2 linked regions of the Marichromatium purpuratum 984 genome follow. The protein of the gene in region 2 interacts with the protein of the main gene of each other region in a pairwise test. Links are inferred from orthologs where the notes say so. Each region holds a gene or a part of one and is shown on either strand. Other genes may lie near its edges. The genes, in order: MARPU_RS06940 and MARPU_RS08840.

Region 1 (7,274 bases), 470 kb from region 2 along the record:
GCGGCTGCTCTGGTCATTGCCCACCGCCGGCGCCGGATCGACCGAGTCGGCATCGATCTGCACGACCTCCGCCACCGCATCGACCAGGATGCCGACATTCTGGTTGTCGATGTCGATGATGACGATGCGCGAGGCATCATCGGGCGCACGCGGCGGCAGCCCCATGCGCCGGCGCGCATCGATCACGGTGACCACGTCACCGCGCAGGTTGATGATCCCGAGGATGTAATCGGGCACGCCGGGTACCGGCGCGATCTCGGTGATCTTGAGCACCTCCTGGACCTGCAGCACATCGATGGCATAGGTCTCCTCTGCCAGGCTGAAGGTTACGAAGGAGGAGGAGGTGCCCGCAGTATTGGTCTGGGTGTTTGGTTCGCTCATGGATTCCTCGCCTTGATGTCCGGCCATCACGCATCGCCGGAGGTCATTCTGAATGATGGTCGGCGACGGCGCCGGGATCAATCCCCGGGTACGACGTCGAATTCGTCCACCTCGGGGACAATATGATCACGCTTGAGCCATTCGGGCTCGACGCGCTCGTGAGCGCGCGGCGGTGGCCCCGGCAGCACCACGATGGCCACGCGCCGATTACGCGCCCGCCCCTCGGCGGTGTCGTTGGATGCGACAGGCTGGAACTCACCATAGCCGATCGCCACCATGCGACGGGGATCAACACCATTCTGCGCAAACAGATTGACCACCGTTGCCGCACGCCCCGATGACAGCTCCCAGTTCGAGGGGTAGATCGAGTTGCCGATCGGCAGATCGTCGGTATGCCCCTCGACATGGATGCGCGAATCGCGCCTTGCCAGCACCTTGGCCACCTCCTCCAGGACCGGCAGGGCGGCCGGCTCCAGAGTCGCCGAGCCACTGAGGAACAGCAGGCTGGTGTTGATCTCGATCTCCAGCCAGTAGGCCTGACGATCGACCTGAATACGCCCGTCATCGACCAGCCCGCCGAGCGCCTCCTCGATCTCACCGGCCATTTCGCCGATCTCGCGTAGTATCTCGCGCTTGCGCACATCCGGCACCCCCTCGAGGATGCTGCGCACCGTGATATCGGCGGACGAGTCGGTCATGTCGACCAGAGGGTCGAGCAGCGCCGGGTCGAGCAGCGCCAGACTGCTGCTGATCGGGGCGAGCGTGCGACGCATGTCCTCACCGATCAAGGCATCGCCCGGCAACGGCTCACCGATCTGTACCGGCGAGACCTTGGCCTGCGACCCGAAGGCCTGCTCCAGCGAGTCGGAAAGCACTCGATACTTTCCGGCATCGATGCTCGAGACCGCATACATCACCACGAAGAAGGCCATCAGCAGGGTCACCAGGTCTCCGTAGGGGATGGCCCAGGCCTCATGGTTGGCATGGTCGTCGTGTCTGCGCCGTCGCGCCATGGACCACCTCAACGCTGGATGAAGCCGCTCAGCTTGTTCTCGATGTTGCGCGGGTTCTCACCCTCTGCGATCGCCACCAACCCCTCGAGGAGCATCGTCTGATAATTGACCCGCGCCTGGATCAACCCCTTGAGCTTGTTCGAGACCGGCAGGAACAGCAGATTGGCCGAGGCGATCCCGTAGATGGTGGCCACGAATGCCGCAGCAATCCCCGGGCCAAGCTTGCTCGGGTCGGCCAGGTTCTGCATCACCGCCATCAACCCCATCACCGCCCCGATGATGCCGAGGGTCGGGGCATAGATGCCCATACTCTCGAAGACCCTAGCGCCCTGCAGGTCGAAGTGCTCACGATTGTCGAGGTCCGACTCGAGGATCTGTCTCAGCACCTGGGGTTCGGTGCCGTCGACGAGCAACTGCAACCCCTTGCGGACGAAGGGATCGGTCTCTTGCTCGGAGAGCGCCTCGAGACCGAGCAGCCCCTCGCGACGAGACAGATGCGCCCAATCGACCAGCCGCTTCACCATTGCCTGAGGATCGAGCCGAGGGGTGAGCACCACCCAGGGCAGGATGCGCAATGCATGACGGAACACCGGCAGGCGAGCCTGGACCAGTGCCGCGCCCAGGGTCCCGATCACCACGATGGTGAAGGCGGCAAGATTCCACAGCGCGCCCAGCCCACTGCCCTTGGCGATGGATCCCCCGACCACGGCCACCAGCCCCAGCAGGAGCCCGACCAGGGTCAGGACATCCATCTCAACAGAGATTTTTGACGAGCGCCGGCCCGACATCCCTCAACGCGAGTACCTGATCGGCGAGCCCGGCCTCGATGACCGCCGCCGGCATCCCGAAGACGACCGAGCTGGCGGCGTCCTGGGCCCAGATCCGCGCCCCCTGCTCCTTGAGCGCGCGTGCGCCCTCGCGACCGTCGGCCCCCATTCCGGTGAGCACCACCGCCAACACCTGACTGCGCAGCGCAGCGACGGCGGAGGTGAAGGTGATGTCGACACTCGGCTTGTAGATGGTGCCGGGCGGGCTGTCGACGATTCGCACCCGCGGCTGCGATCCGCCCTCGAGCACCAGCTGCATACCACCGGGCGCGAGCAGCGCCACCCCCGGCTTGAGCGCATCCCCATTGGCCGCCTCGCGCACCTCGATCTGGCAGAGGTTGTTGAGACGCTCGGCAAAGGCCGGGGTGAAGCTCGCCGGCATGTGCTGGATCACCACGATCGGCAAGGGGAACTGACTCGGCAACGCCTTGAGCACCTCTTGCAACGCCACCGGTCCACCGGTCGAGGTACCGATCAGCAATGCCCGCAACGAGCGCAACGACTCGCCACGTCCCCCCGATGACCGGGGCGGGGGTGGGGGCGGCGACTGAGACGGTGTCGAGGACGCGGGAGCGGCGGGTACATGACGCGCATCGGCGCGCGCCGATGCGCGAGGCGCGACCGGCGCGCTACTCCGCCCCCGAGCCAGCGCACGCACCCGCCGACGCAGCAGCATCTTGGCGCTGTCCTCGTCCTTGGCCATCTCGCTGAAGCGCTTGGGCAGAAAATCCATCGCACCAGCGTCCAGGGCGTCGAGCGTGGCGGTCGCGCCATCCGTGGTGAGGGTCGAGAACATCAGGATCGGGCGAGGCGCCTCGGCCATGATCCGTCGCACCGCGGTGATGCCGTCCATCACCGGCATCTCGATATCCATGGTCACCACATCGGGCTTGAGGCGCTTGACCACCTCGATGGCCTCACGACCATCACCGGCGGTACCGACCACCTCGATGCCGATATCGGCATTCAGGATCTCGACGATACGACGCCGAAAAAAGGCGGAATCATCGACAACGACAACCTTGAGCGGCACGGATCAGCCCCCTGTGACCAATTCGTCGGCCGCTTCGCGGCGACCGCCGAACTCCGAACGGCCCATGACCTTGAGCAGTTCGGGAACATCGAGAATCAGTGCGATACCACCATCACCGGTGATCGTGGCCCCGGCGAGACCGGAGACATGACGCAACCCGAGACCGAGCGGTTTGATTACCACCTCCTCCTGCCCCACCAGACCGTCGACCACCAGACCGACCTTGCGCTGTCCGACCTGGACCACCACGACATGGGCCTCGCCTCGCGGACCCTCCTCGCGGCCGGGACGGACCCAGCGGCCGATGTGATAGATCGGCAAGGCATGGCTGCGCACCACGATCGCCTCCTGGTCATCGACGAAGCGGCTGCGCGAGAGATCGAGGTCGAGGATCTCGGAGACCGAGGCGAGCGGGATGGCGAAACGCCGGCCGTCGAGGATCACCATCAACGCCGGCAGGATCGCCAGAGTGAGCGGCAGCTTGACCTGCAGCAGGGTACCCCGACCGAGTTCGGAATCGATCTCGACCGAACCGTTGAGTTGAGCGATGCGGGTCTTGACCACATCCATGCCGACTCCACGCCCGGAGACGTCGGAGATCTGCTCCTTGGTGGAAAAGCCTGCCATGAAGATGAGGTTGAAGGCATCGCGATCGGACAGCCGCTCGGCCATCGGCGGCTCGAGCAGCCCTTTCTCCACCGCCTTCAGGCGCAGCGCCTGGGGATCCATGCCACGACCATCGTCCTCAATGGTCAGGGCAATGTGGTCACCTTCCTGCGCCGCGCCCAGGATCACGCGCCCACGGCGCGACTTGCCAGCGGCCTCGCGCACATCGGGCATCTCGATACCATGATCGACGGCGTTGCGGATCAGATGCACCAACGGATCGGCCAGGGCCTCGACCAAATTCTTGTCGAGGTCGGTGTCCTCGCCATAGGTCTGGAAATCGATCTCCTTGCCGAGCGAGCGCGAGAGGTCACGGACCACGCGTGGGAAGCGGCTGAAGACCTTCTTGATCGGTTGCATCCGGGTCTTCATCACCGCCGCCTGCAGATCGGCGGTGACCAGCGCAAGCGAGTTGATCGCCTTGGCGACCTCGTCGTCCTCGGTCTGAGAGCGCAGCATGCTCAACCGGTTGCGTACCAGCACCAGCTCACCGACCAGATTCATGATCTCGTCGAGCCGGTTGGTGTCGACTCGCACCGAGGTCTCGGCCGGGGTGGCGACCTGCTTGACAGCACGTGCCGCGGCCGCAGCGCTGCTCTCGCCATCGGGCTTCGGCGCCGGCTTGGCGGGGGCGGCCGCGGTGCTCGGCTGTGGCGCCGGCGCAGGAGAGGAAGGTGCGCTCTCGGCCGCCGCTTTCGGCGCAGGGGCCGCAGTGAAAGCGCCCTTGCCGTGGAGCTGATCGAGCAGGTTCTCGAACTCCTCGTCGGTGATGAGGTCGGTATCCTCGGCTGGTTGCTCGTCCGCCGTCGCGGCCTCGATCGGTATCGACTCGCTCGACGCCGGAACCGCAGGCTCGGCGGCTTCGGCGGGTGCGGCACCGGACTGGGGTTGACCACCGAGCGCGTCGAGTAATGCCTCGAACTCCTGCTCGGTGATTTCATCGTCGGGTGCGGAGGCGCCCGTCGCCACCACGGGTTCAGGTGCCGCCTCGGGCTCGGCTGGCGGCGGCTCGACGGGAGCCGGAGGCGGCTCGGGCGATGCCGGCGGCGGCGCAGGCGAGGCCAGTTGCTCGAGTTCGGCGATCAGCTCGGGCGCGGCGGGCTCGGGCTCCTTGCCCGACTGCAGGTCACCGAACATGACGTTGACGACATCGAGCACCCGCAACACCGTGTCCATCAACTGCGCGTCGACATGGCGCTCGCCGTTGCGCAACAGGTTGAACACGTCCTCGGCATGATGACAGACCGAGACCAGCGCGTTGAGGTTGAGAAAGCCCGCGCCACCCTTGATGGTATGAAAACTGCGGAAGACCGAATTGAGCAGATCGCGGTTCGCCGGATCCTGCTCCAGATCGATCAGTTGCTCGTTCAAGCCTTCGAGCAGCTCGCCGGCCTCGACCAGGAAATCCTGAAGAATTTCGTCATTCGGGTCGATTGGCATTCACCTTATCCTCTGAACTCGATGGGCTCGGGCAACTAGAAGCCGAGACTGGACAGCAGGGCATCGACGTCGTCCTGACCCGAAACGACATCCCCGAGATCGTCGCTGGTATTGGGCACCGCCGGCCCGACGCCAGCTCGAGGATGGGGCTCCTCGGCCTTCTCGACGGAGGGCTCGGCGGGCTTGGCGACAGCCCCTTCCATGCGTCCACTGGAGAGCCGAATCAAGCCGACTAGGTTCTCCTCGACGTCCTGCACCAGACGGATGACCCGCCCGATGATCTGGCCGGTGAGGTCCTGGAAGTCCTGGGCCATCATGATCTCGGACATCAGCGAGCGCAGCCGCTCGGTCTCCTGCCCGGTGGCGGTGAAGAAGGCGTCGAGTTCGTGCGCGAATTCACGGAATTCATCGAGCGAGAGTTCGCGGCGCCGGAACCGTCCCCAACGCTCGGAGAGTCGCACCGCGTTGTCATGCACTCGCTCGGCGATCGGCAAGCCCTCGTCGACCGCATTGAGGGTACGGTGCGTAGCCTGCTCGGTCATGGTGACGACATAGGAGAGCCGTTCCTTGGCGTCCGGGATCTCGTCCTGGGTGATCTCGACCAGACGCGAGTCACCACGGAAACTCTGCAGCGCTTCGTGCAGCTCGCGGGTCAGCTTGCCGAGTTCCTCGAACAGCTCGCGCTCGTAGGGGAAGCGCAGCTGCTGGATGATCAGGCGCGCGCCTTCCTCATCGCCGTTTTGGAGGTGTTCGACCAGCTCCTGCGCAAGCGCCAGCTGTGCGGTCAAACGTGTTTCGTCATTGTCCATCGATTGTTCCCAGGCCGAACGAAAAGGCTACCCGAGGCATGGATGGGCCGACCATGGAGGCACATGCCGGAGTGGGCTGAGTCCATGCGGCACCAGAGGCGGGCGACGAGGCGACGGCCGACGCGGCGCGAGACAGTCGCTCAAACCCCGCCCCTAGCCAGCGACTCGCTCGAAGATCTTATCGATCTTTTCCTTCAGTGTCTCGGCGGTGAAAGGCTTGACGATATAGCCGTTGACACCCGCTTGGGCCGCCTCGACGATCTGCTCACGCTTGGCCTCGGCCGTCACCATCAGCACCGGCAGCTCCTTGAGTTCAGGGTCGGCACGGACCTGACGCAGCAGCTCGATCCCCTCCATGTTGGGCATGTTCCAGTCGGTGATGAGGAAGTCGAAGCCGCCGCTCTTGAGCATCGGTAGAGCCGTGCTACCGTCGTCGGCTTCCATGGTGTTATTGAACCCCAGCTCGCGCAGCAGATTCTTGATGATGCGTCTCATCGTGGAGAAGTCATCCACGACGAGGATCTTCATGCCTTTGTCCACACTGAACTCCCAGTGTCAATTGTCGGATTTATCGATCACAACAGCGACTCACTGCCCTCGCCGGTCCAATCAGACAACCGTGAGCGCAAGCGGTGCAAGGCCTGACTGCGGATCTGGCTGACACGTGACTCGGTGATACCGAGCACGGCGCCGATCTCGCGCAGGTTCAACGCCTCGTTGTAATACAGGTTCATGACCAGACGCTCGCGTTCCGGCAAGCTCCCCAGGGCCTGGGCGAGCGCCAGGCGAAACTGCGCCTGAGCGAGCTGCTCCGGGGGCGAGTCCTCCGTCCCCGCTAGCCAGCGATCGGCCTCCACCTCCGGACCGCCGAGGTCTTCGATGCCGAGGACGTTGGCGCTCGCGCTGTCCTGCAGCATCGCATGATAATCCGTCAGCCCGACTTCAAGCTCGGCGGCAACCTCGGCGTCGCTCGCCGCGCGCCCCTCGCGCGTCTCCACCTCGCGGATAGCCGCGGCGATACGGCGACTGTTGCGGTGGACCGAGCGCGGAGTCCAGTCCGCCCGGCGCAGCTCGTCGATCATCGCGCCACGGATACGGATGGTCG
Region 2 (8,754 bases):
GGGAAGTGGTGCGACTCACGAAAGAACGAGGTGAGATTGGTGGTCAGCGAGTTGACGAAGTGCTGCCATTCCTCGGCATCGCTCACCAGGCGCTCGAGATAGTCCTCGAACGAGCGCAGCCCGGTGGCCCGCAGGCGCCGGGTGATCCGACTGTAGACCATGTCAGTCTTGCCGGCGTGCAGCGAGATGCCGGCATAGGTATAGATCAGCTTCCGAATCCGCTCGAAATCATGACTGGTGAAGGGGAACTCGCGCTCGTGCATCGTCTGCGCTCACCGGCAGGCCGCGCCACGGCGCGGTCCCGTCCTTAGGACCACTGGTGCCACCGTCGCGGATACGCCGACGGCTCCGGGCGAACGACCCGACCGCCGATCGCGGCGCATGCCGCGCGGCGGCCTTGGGACGGCCTCAGAACTCCTCCCAGTCGCCGTCGTCACCGGCGGGAGGCGCGACCACCTTCTTCGGCTTGGCTGGCGTGAGCGGCCGTTTGGCCGCCGGCCGCGCACTTCCCGGGCGCGTGCTCGGGACGGCGGCGACGGGACGCGGCGCCATGCCCTGCCCGACCAGTCCCTGATCGACCTTGAACACCGAGACCACCTTGGCCAGGGCACGCGCCTGCTCCTCGAGCGACTCGGCCGCGGCCGCGGCCTCCTCGACCAGCGCGGCGTTCTGCTGGGTGACGTCGTCCATCTGGGTGACCGCCTGGTTGATCTGCTCGATGCCGGTCGACTGCTCGTCGGAGGCGGCGGAGATCTCGGCCATGATGTCGGTGACGCGCTTGATCGAGGTGACGATCTCCTCCATCCGCTCGCCGGCCTCGTTGACCTGGGCGGTGCCCGAGTCGACCTTCTCGACGCTGTCGGTGATCAGCGTCTTGATCTCCTTGGCGGCGTTGGCCGAGCGCTGGGCGAGGTTGCGCACCTCGGCGGCGACCACCGCGAAGCCACGCCCCTGCTCGCCGGCGCGCGCGGCCTCGACTGCGGCGTTGAGCGCGAGGATGTTGGTCTGGAAGGCGATGCCGTCGATCACCCCGATGATGTCGGCGATCTTCTTGCTCGACTCGGAGATCGCCGCCATGGTCTCGACCGAGGCCTGCACCACGGTCCCCCCCTTGACCGCAACCTCGGAGGAGGTCACCGAGAGCTGGTTGGCCTGACGGGCGTTGTCGGCATTCTGCTTGACCGTGCTGGTGAGCTCCTCCATCGAGCTTGCGGTCTCCTCCAGCGAGCTGGCCTGCTCCTCGGTGCGCTGGCTGAGGTCCTGGTTGCCGGTGGCGATCTCGTTGGAAGCGGTACTGATGGTGTCGACCGACTCCTTGATACGCAGCACCAGCTGCTGCAGGTTGGCCACCGTGGTGTTGACCCCGTCCTTGGTCTCACCGAACAGCCCGGGGTAGTCCTTGGTGATGCTCTGGGTGAGATCGCCCTCGGCGAGCGCCTTGGAGACCCGCATCACGTCCTGGAGACCGACCTCGGTGGTGTCGGAGAGTTGATTGAGCAGCTGCCCGATCTCCTGGGCGAAACCCTGCTTGCCGGCAAGATCGAGACGCACGCTGAAGTCGCCCTGGTTGGCGGCATCGACGATGCTGCGGATCTCGTTGACGACATTGGTCATCGAGGTCACCGAGCCGTTGACCCCAGCCTTGGTGCGACCGAACAGCCCCGGGTAGTCACGGGTGATCGACTGCGACAGGTCGCCGGCAGCGAGCGCGTCGGCCACCCGGGTGATGTCGTTGAGACCGGTCTCGGTGGTATCGGAGAGCTGGTTGATGTTGACCCCGATGTCCTTGCCGAAGCCCTGCTTGTCGGTGAGATCGATGCGCTTGGAGAAGTCGCCCACGGCGGCCGCCTCGACCACCTGCGCGATCTCGCCGACCAAGGTCTTCAGCGTCTCCTGCATCTGTTTGAGCGAGAGCAGCAGACTGCCCTGGTCTTCGGGCTTGGTATGGATCTCCTGCGACAGATCGCCGGCGGCGATCACCCGAACCATGGAGGCGGCGTAACCGGGCTCGCCACCGAGCTGGCGCATCAACCCGCGCACGATCCAGAAGCCGACGCCAATTCCCACCACCAGGGCGATCACGCACAGCAGCAGCACTTGGGTGGTGGCCGAGTCGACATTGTGCTGGGCCTCGTCGCCGGCCTCGCGCATCAGGTCGGTCTGGAAGCTGATCAGCGAGGAGATCGCCCGCAGATACTCTTCCTGGACGTCCTCGATCTCGGTCTCGAGCAGCGCCTTGGCCGCCTCGCGCTGACCGTTGCGCAGCAGGCCCATCAGTCGCGACTGGGCGTCGAGATAGGCCGCGCGGGTGTCACGGGTCGCCTCTAGTCGGCGGATGCCCTCCGGCGACTGGATCATCGACTCGAGCTGATCGAGGTTCTTGGTGATCTCGCGCCCGTGCTGCGCGATCGCATCCATCTCGCGCTGCATCAACACCCGATCGTTGTCGATCAAGATATTGCGCACCGAGCGGGCCACCGCATTGACACCATCGATAACGTTGTTGGCATAGACCGTCTTCGGGAACAGGTCATCGGTGATGGTGTCGATGTTGCGATCGATGCCGTAGATCTTGCTGATGCCAATGAACCCGACCACACCCAGCAGCACCAGCACGATGCCGAAGCCCAGTCCCAAGCGTGTCGCGACCTTCAAATTCCCCATGTCGGCTCTCCCGTCATGCTCTCGATTACCGACGCCACCGCGCACGCGGCGACGCGCTCACTCGGCACTCGCGCGTGCCTGATCGACCAGCCCCATTTCCTCGCTGTTCATCAGCCGCTCGATATTGACCATGATCACCATGCGTTCCTCGAGGGTGGCGAGCCCGTCGATATAGGCGGTATCGAGCACCGCACCGAACTCCGGCGCCGGGCGGATCTGATCCTGGCGCAGCGCGATGACGTCGGAGACGCCGTCGACCACCATGCCGACCACGCGTCCGGTGATGTTGAGGATGATCACCACGGTGAACTGGTTGTACTCGACCTCGCCGAGGTCGAACTTCAGGCGCATGTCGATGATCGGCACGATCACCCCGCGCATGTTGATCACGCCCTTGATGAAGTGCGGCGAGTTGGCGATCTTGGTGACGGTGTCGTAGCCGCGGATCTCCTGCACGTTGAGGATGTCGATGCCGTATTCCTCGTCGCCCAGGGTGAAGGTGAGATACTCGCGCGAGTCCTCGCTGTTGACGGTGGTCGAATCCTGAGAGTCTTCGTTCATCGGTTCCTCCACGGGACCCTACTCCTCCAATGCGGTGTTGATGGTGGTCAGGACGTCTTGCGACTGAGCCGGACCAGGGCGTCGACGTCGAGGATCATGGCGACTCGCCCATCGCCCATGATGGTCGCCCCGGAGATCCCCTCGACCTTGCGATAGTTGGTCTCCAGGCTCTTGATCACGACCTGGTGCTGAGCAAGCAGCTCGTCGACCTGCAGCGCGGCGCGCCCCTCGTTGGACTCGATGATCACCAGGATGGTCTCCTCGGCGGCGACCTGCTGAGGGCTCAGCCCGAAGATCTGGTGCAGGGCGACGAGCGGTAGATATTCCTCGCCGACGTGCACCACGTTGCCCTTTCCGGCCAGGGTCTTGCATTGTCCCGCCTGGGGCCGGATGGACTCGCGGATCACCGTCAGCGGGAGGATGAAGGTCTCGTTGCAGACCCGCACCGACATGCCATCGAGGATCGCCAGGGTCAGCGGCAGGCGGATGGTGATGCGCGTGCCGCGCCCCGGCTCGGAGTCGATCTCGACACGACCGTTCATCGCCTCGATGTTACGGCGCACCACATCCATCCCGACACCACGACCGGAGATGTCGGTGACCGCCTTCGCCGTCGAGAAGCCGGGGGCGAAGATCAGCTGCCAAACCTCCTTGTCGGAGGGGTTGTCGGGGAGCGCCACGCCACGCTCGACGGCCTTGGCGAGCAGTCGATCACGATCGAGCCCGGCACCGTCGTCGCTGACCTCGACGACCACGTTGCCGCCGCGATGACTGGCCGCGAGCACGATCTCACCGGTCTCGGGCTTGCCCTGCTCGAGGCGCTGCTGGGCGGTCTCGATGCCGTGATCGATGCTGTTGCGAACCAGATGATTGAGAGGATCGGCGAGTCGCTCGATCAGCCCCTTGTCGAGTTCGGTGTCCTCGCCGATGAGCTTCAACGTAACCTTCTTGTCGAGTGCGGAAGCAGTGTCGCGTACCACCCGGGGGAAGCGATTGAAGACGAAGCTGATCGGCATCATGCGGATCGACATCACCGCCTGCTGCAGATCGCGCGAGTTGCGCTCGAGGTTGGCCAGGCCGTCGAAAATGCGCTCCTGGGCGACCGGGTCGAGCGCCGAGGCCGACTCGGCGAGCATCGCGTGGGTGATGACCAGCTCGCCGACCAGGTTGATCAGCTGGTCGACCTTCTCGACGCTGACCCGGATCGAGGACTCGCCCTGGGGCTGACGTCGCGCGCCAGCCGGCGCCTGGCGCGGCGGCTCACCGCCGGCGACGGGCGCCGCGGCAGCGGCGGCGGTTTCCGCCGCTTCGGGGACCCCGGGGGCCGAGTCGAAGAAACCGAAGCCCTGTTGCCGCTCGTCGCGTGCCCGACCGGCGGTCTCGGCGACCTGCTCCATCCCCGGACTGCCGCCGAACAGACCGAAACCGTCGAGTTCCTGATCGGCGCCGCGCTCGCTCCCTGGCGCGTCCTCGAAGAACCCGAAGCCCTCGTCTTCCTCGACCGTCGCCTCAGGAATGATCTCGACCTCCTCGGGATCGCAGAGAAAGTCGAAGATCTCGACGATGGCCTCGCGCTCGGCCTCGGTGCACAACCGCCAGGTCAGGCGATCGGCCGGGGCATCGGCGGGGACATGGCGCTCGAGTTCGCCGAGTTCGGCGAGCGCGGCGGCCAGCCCGGCCTCGCGCTCGTCGCCACTCCCGCCGAGCAGCTCGGCGGCGAACACCAGGCGCCAGCAGGGGCGCGGATCGGCGAATCCGGCGATCGGCTCGGGGGGGGGCTCGATCGTGCCGCCCTGGGATAGCTGCTCGAGCCGCTCGCAGACCTCGGCGATCTGCGGATCCTCAAACTCCTCGCCGCGCTGATGGGCGGCGAGCTGGGCCTTGAGCAGATCCCCGGCCTGGAGGGTGGCGTCGATCATCTCCACCGTCGGCGCCAGCTCGTGCTTGCGCAGACGATCGAGCAGGGTCTCGAGGATGTGCGTCACCCGGGCGACGTCCTGAAAGCCAAAGGTCCCCGCCCCGCCCTTGATCGAGTGGGCGGCCCGGAAGATGGCGTTGAGCACCTCCGGGTCGGGGGCCCCGATATCCAGCTCCAGCAGCAAGGTCTCCATCTCGGCCAGGTGTTCGCCGGCCTCGTCGAAGAAGACTTGATAGAAACGGGTCATATCGATGGTCATGTCCGCCCCTTCATCCGTATCGCCCAGGAGGCGTGTCAGCCGATCACCTTGCGTACAACCTCCAGCAGCTTCTTCGGGTCGAAGGGCTTGACCAGCCAGCCGGTCGCGCCGGCGGCCCGCCCCTGGCTCTTCATCGCATCGCCCGACTCGGTGGTCAGCATCAGGATCGGGACCGATCGATAGTTCGGCAAGGCACGCAGCTGCTTGATCAGCGTCACCCCGTCCATCCGCGGCATGTTTTGATCGGTGAAGACCAGATCGAAGCGACTCGCGCGCGCCTTGTCGAGACCGTCTTGGCCATCGACCGCCTCGGTCACACTGTAGCCAGCCTCCTTGAGAGTGAAGGAGACCATCTGGCGGATGGAGGCGGAATCATCCACGGTGAGAATCGTCTTAGCCATCGAGAGAATATTCCAGTTCGATTGTCTCTGTGTCACCCATCTGGGGACACGTCATACGTACAAAAGCACGCAACAACCTCTCGTCGGAATCCCGTCGCGCACGCAATGCGCCCGAACTCAAGCCGGAACCTTGCGATGTGCTGGGTCGGCGTCCGAGGCCATCTCGTGGACGCCGAACGGGTGGACACCTCGGTGTGTCGGGGACAGGATCAATGGGGTTGCTCCTGCCAAGAGCAAAGGGACTGCGGGATACCCCGACGCCGGCGGCGAGCGGTGGATAGGATGAAGCAAAGGGAGCCCTGGAGTCGGGCCAGAAGGTGACATGTCGCATAATGAGGGACGGTCTGTTCGTCAAGGCTCCTTGTTTCGCGGCACGCGCGCCAGCGGCGCTCACGGCCAATCCACCCCTATTGAATAGGTTCGGATCGGACACGGCGGCTCGATTCAAGCCGCTCCGTGTCCGGCGACGAATGACCGCATCCACATTCGCGCCTCCATAGTATAGTCATCACGGATGCAAGACCACCGTTCAGCCGTACCCTCTCGAAACCATGATCCACAGCACCCGGCTCCTCACCCTTGCCATGGCCCTGCCCCTGGCCGCATCACTCCAGGCGCAACCACCGCAACCGGCCGAGATCGCCGACGCCGCGGGCGTCTGTCTCCCCAATCGACCACAGACCACGCCATCGGCCGACTTCACCCCGATCGAGGACGGCCAGGCGGTGCGCCACCAGCCGACCGGACTCGACTGGCAACGCTGCGCACTCGGCCAGCGCTGGGACGGACGCGACTGCGTCGGCCGACCCGGCAGCTGGTCGTGGCGCGCGGCCGAGGCACTGGTCGCCGGGCGCGACGACAGCTGGCGCCTGCCCCGTGCCGACGAACTCACCACCATCGTCGAGCGCTGCCACCCCGGGCCGGCGGTCAATCCGCAGGTCTTCCCCAACACCCCGGGGATCATCTTCTGGACCAGCTCGGGGGACACCGGCGGGCTCGACCGCGCCTGGGCGGTGAGCTTCTTCGCCGGCAGCCGTTATCGCATGAGCAAGGAGCAGGAAGGCGCGATCCGGCTGGTACGCGAAACCCCAGGCGGGGCCGCCACGCCCTGAGCCGGGGCCGTATGACTACAGACTGAAGCGCTTGACCAGCGCCTCCAGGCGTTGAGCGTGCTCGACCAGGGTGGCGTTGACCTGCTGACCGTGCTCCATCGCCTGGGTGCTCTCCTCGGCCAGTTGGTGGATCCGCGCCATGCTGGCACTGATGCTCTCGCTCACCTCGCGCTGCTCGCGCGTGGCCGCGGCGATCTGCAGCCCCATCTCGTTGACCCCACCGACACCGGAGCGGATCTCCTCGAGCGCGGTGCCGGCGCGGTTGGCCAGACTGGCGCAGTCCTGCGCCTGGTCGTTGCTGTGCTGGATCGCCTCGGAGACCTGGTGGGCAGCGCGCTGCAGTTCCTCGACGATGGTCGCGATCTCGCGGGTCGACTCCTGGGTCCGGTTGGAGAGGTTGCGCACCTCGTCTGCGACCACCGCGAAACCGCGTCCGGCCTCGCCGGCGCGCGCCGCCTCGATTGCGGCATTGAGCGCGAGCAGATTGGTCTGCTCGGCAATCGCCGCGATCGCCTCGATCACCTGGCCGATACCCGCGCTACCGCGCTCGAGACGCTCGACCACCGGCTGCATCTCATGCATCTGCGTGGCCAGCTGGTCGATCGCGGCAGTGGTGCGACGCACCTCATCGCCACCCTCGGTGGTATGACGCTCGGCGGCCTCGGCTGCAGCGCGGGTGTCATCGGCATGCTGCGAGACCGAGCGCGCCGAGGCGGCCATCTCGGTGCTCGCCGAGGCGACATGATCGGTCTCCTGCTGCTGCTCACGCGCCAACGCGATGGTCTGGTCACCGGCGGCGAGCAACTGCTGCGCCGAGTCGTCGAGTTCGGTGGCGGTCCCCGCCACCTCCTGGATGATCCGGTGCAGCGTCTCGGTGTGGCGGTTGAGCGCGCCGAACAGGGTGCCGATCTCGTCATCGTTGGTGATGTCGAGACGCAGCGTCAGATCCGCCTCCATCCGCGCGAGCTGATCGACGGCGCCCTTGATCGGACGCGCGACATAGCGCTGCACCGCCCAGGTGATGGCCCCGGCCAGCCCCAGCAGCAGCACCAGCAGCATACCGTTGAGCAACCAGGCCAGCAGGGTGGTGCTCGCCACGCGCTGCTCGAGTCGCGTCCTCGGCTCGCCGATCAGGTGCACCCCGATACGGTTGCCGCTGTCATCGAGCACCGGCGTGGCGACCACGAACCAGTCCGCAGTCACCCATTTGGGGTGATGCGGCAGGGCGCCATCGGCATCGACCAGGCTGCGCGCGAAGGCCAACGCCTCGGCATCGAACCAACGATCATTGGCCAGCACCCAGTCGCCCACGGCGGTATTGTCACGCAGCGCGGGCAAGGCGCGGGCGTGATCGGCATCGATCAGCAGGACATACTGCAACGCGTCGGCCTGGAAGTTGCGGCTGACACTACCGACGCCCTGGATCATCTCCAGACTGCCCAGATAGCGCTCGCCGTCGAACACCGGCGCGAAGGCGTGGATGTTCACGCCGAACTCACCGACCTCGAACTCGGCGTGCGACTTGCGCTCGACGAGCGGCCGCAGAGGCGCCGAAGCAAGATCCATCCCACGCGGGTTCCAGCTGCGCACGATCAGCCGCCCCTCGGGATCACGCAACTGGAAGCGCAGACCGCGATAGTTGGTGGTGGCGCGATAGAGCGCCGAGATTCGCGCCAACTCATCACCTCCGGGCGTCGCATCGGTGAAGATGGAGATGATGCTCGGGCTCTGCGCCAGGGCCACCGTGGTACCGATCCCGAAGTTGTTCTTGGCGTGTAGACGCTCGTCGAGCACCAGCCGCAGGGTCTCGGCGCGCTCGGCCACCACGCCCTCGGTCAG

Evidence for each region.
Region 1: the proteins of MARPU_RS08840 (region 2) and MARPU_RS06940 interact in binary tests that used the Escherichia coli proteins (3 or more experiments, as listed by UniProt). The link is inferred for Marichromatium purpuratum 984 from one-to-one orthologs.

Annotation. Positions count from the first base shown.
Region 1 is NZ_CP007031.1:1,528,927-1,536,200, reverse strand. The notes cover bases 4,283-7,274. They hold MARPU_RS06940 (protein phosphatase CheZ), read right to left. Parts: upstream 6,170-7,274; coding sequence 5,396-6,169; downstream 4,283-5,395. Other genes in these bases: MARPU_RS06930 (RNA polymerase sigma factor FliA), read right to left, coding at 6,745-7,274; cheY (chemotaxis response regulator CheY), read right to left, coding at 6,323-6,697; MARPU_RS06945 (chemotaxis protein CheA), read right to left, coding at 4,283-5,360. Outside these bases: MARPU_RS06965 (chemotaxis protein CheW), read right to left, coding at 1-381; flagellar motor protein MotD, read right to left, coding at 459-1,394; MARPU_RS06955 (flagellar motor protein), read right to left, coding at 1,403-2,146; MARPU_RS06950 (protein-glutamate methylesterase/protein-glutamine glutaminase), read right to left, coding at 2,148-3,254; more of MARPU_RS06945, read right to left, coding at 3,258-4,282.
Region 2 is NZ_CP007031.1:1,999,990-2,008,743, forward strand. What follows is about bases 2,838-5,729. They hold MARPU_RS08840 (chemotaxis protein CheA), read right to left. Parts: upstream 5,403-5,729; coding sequence 3,273-5,402; downstream 2,838-3,272. Other genes in these bases: MARPU_RS08835 (chemotaxis protein CheW), read right to left, coding at 2,838-3,225; MARPU_RS08845 (response regulator), read right to left, coding at 5,438-5,729. In the rest of the region: MARPU_RS08825 (CheR family methyltransferase), read right to left, coding at 1-263; MARPU_RS08830 (methyl-accepting chemotaxis protein), read right to left, coding at 409-2,664; more of MARPU_RS08835, read right to left, coding at 2,722-2,837; more of MARPU_RS08845, read right to left, coding at 5,730-5,803; MARPU_RS08850 (Lcl C-terminal domain-containing protein), read left to right, coding at 6,355-6,915; MARPU_RS08855 (methyl-accepting chemotaxis protein), read right to left, coding at 6,931-8,754. UniProt on the Escherichia coli protein: Involved in the transmission of sensory signals from the chemoreceptors to the flagellar motors. CheA is autophosphorylated; it can transfer its phosphate group to either CheB or CheY.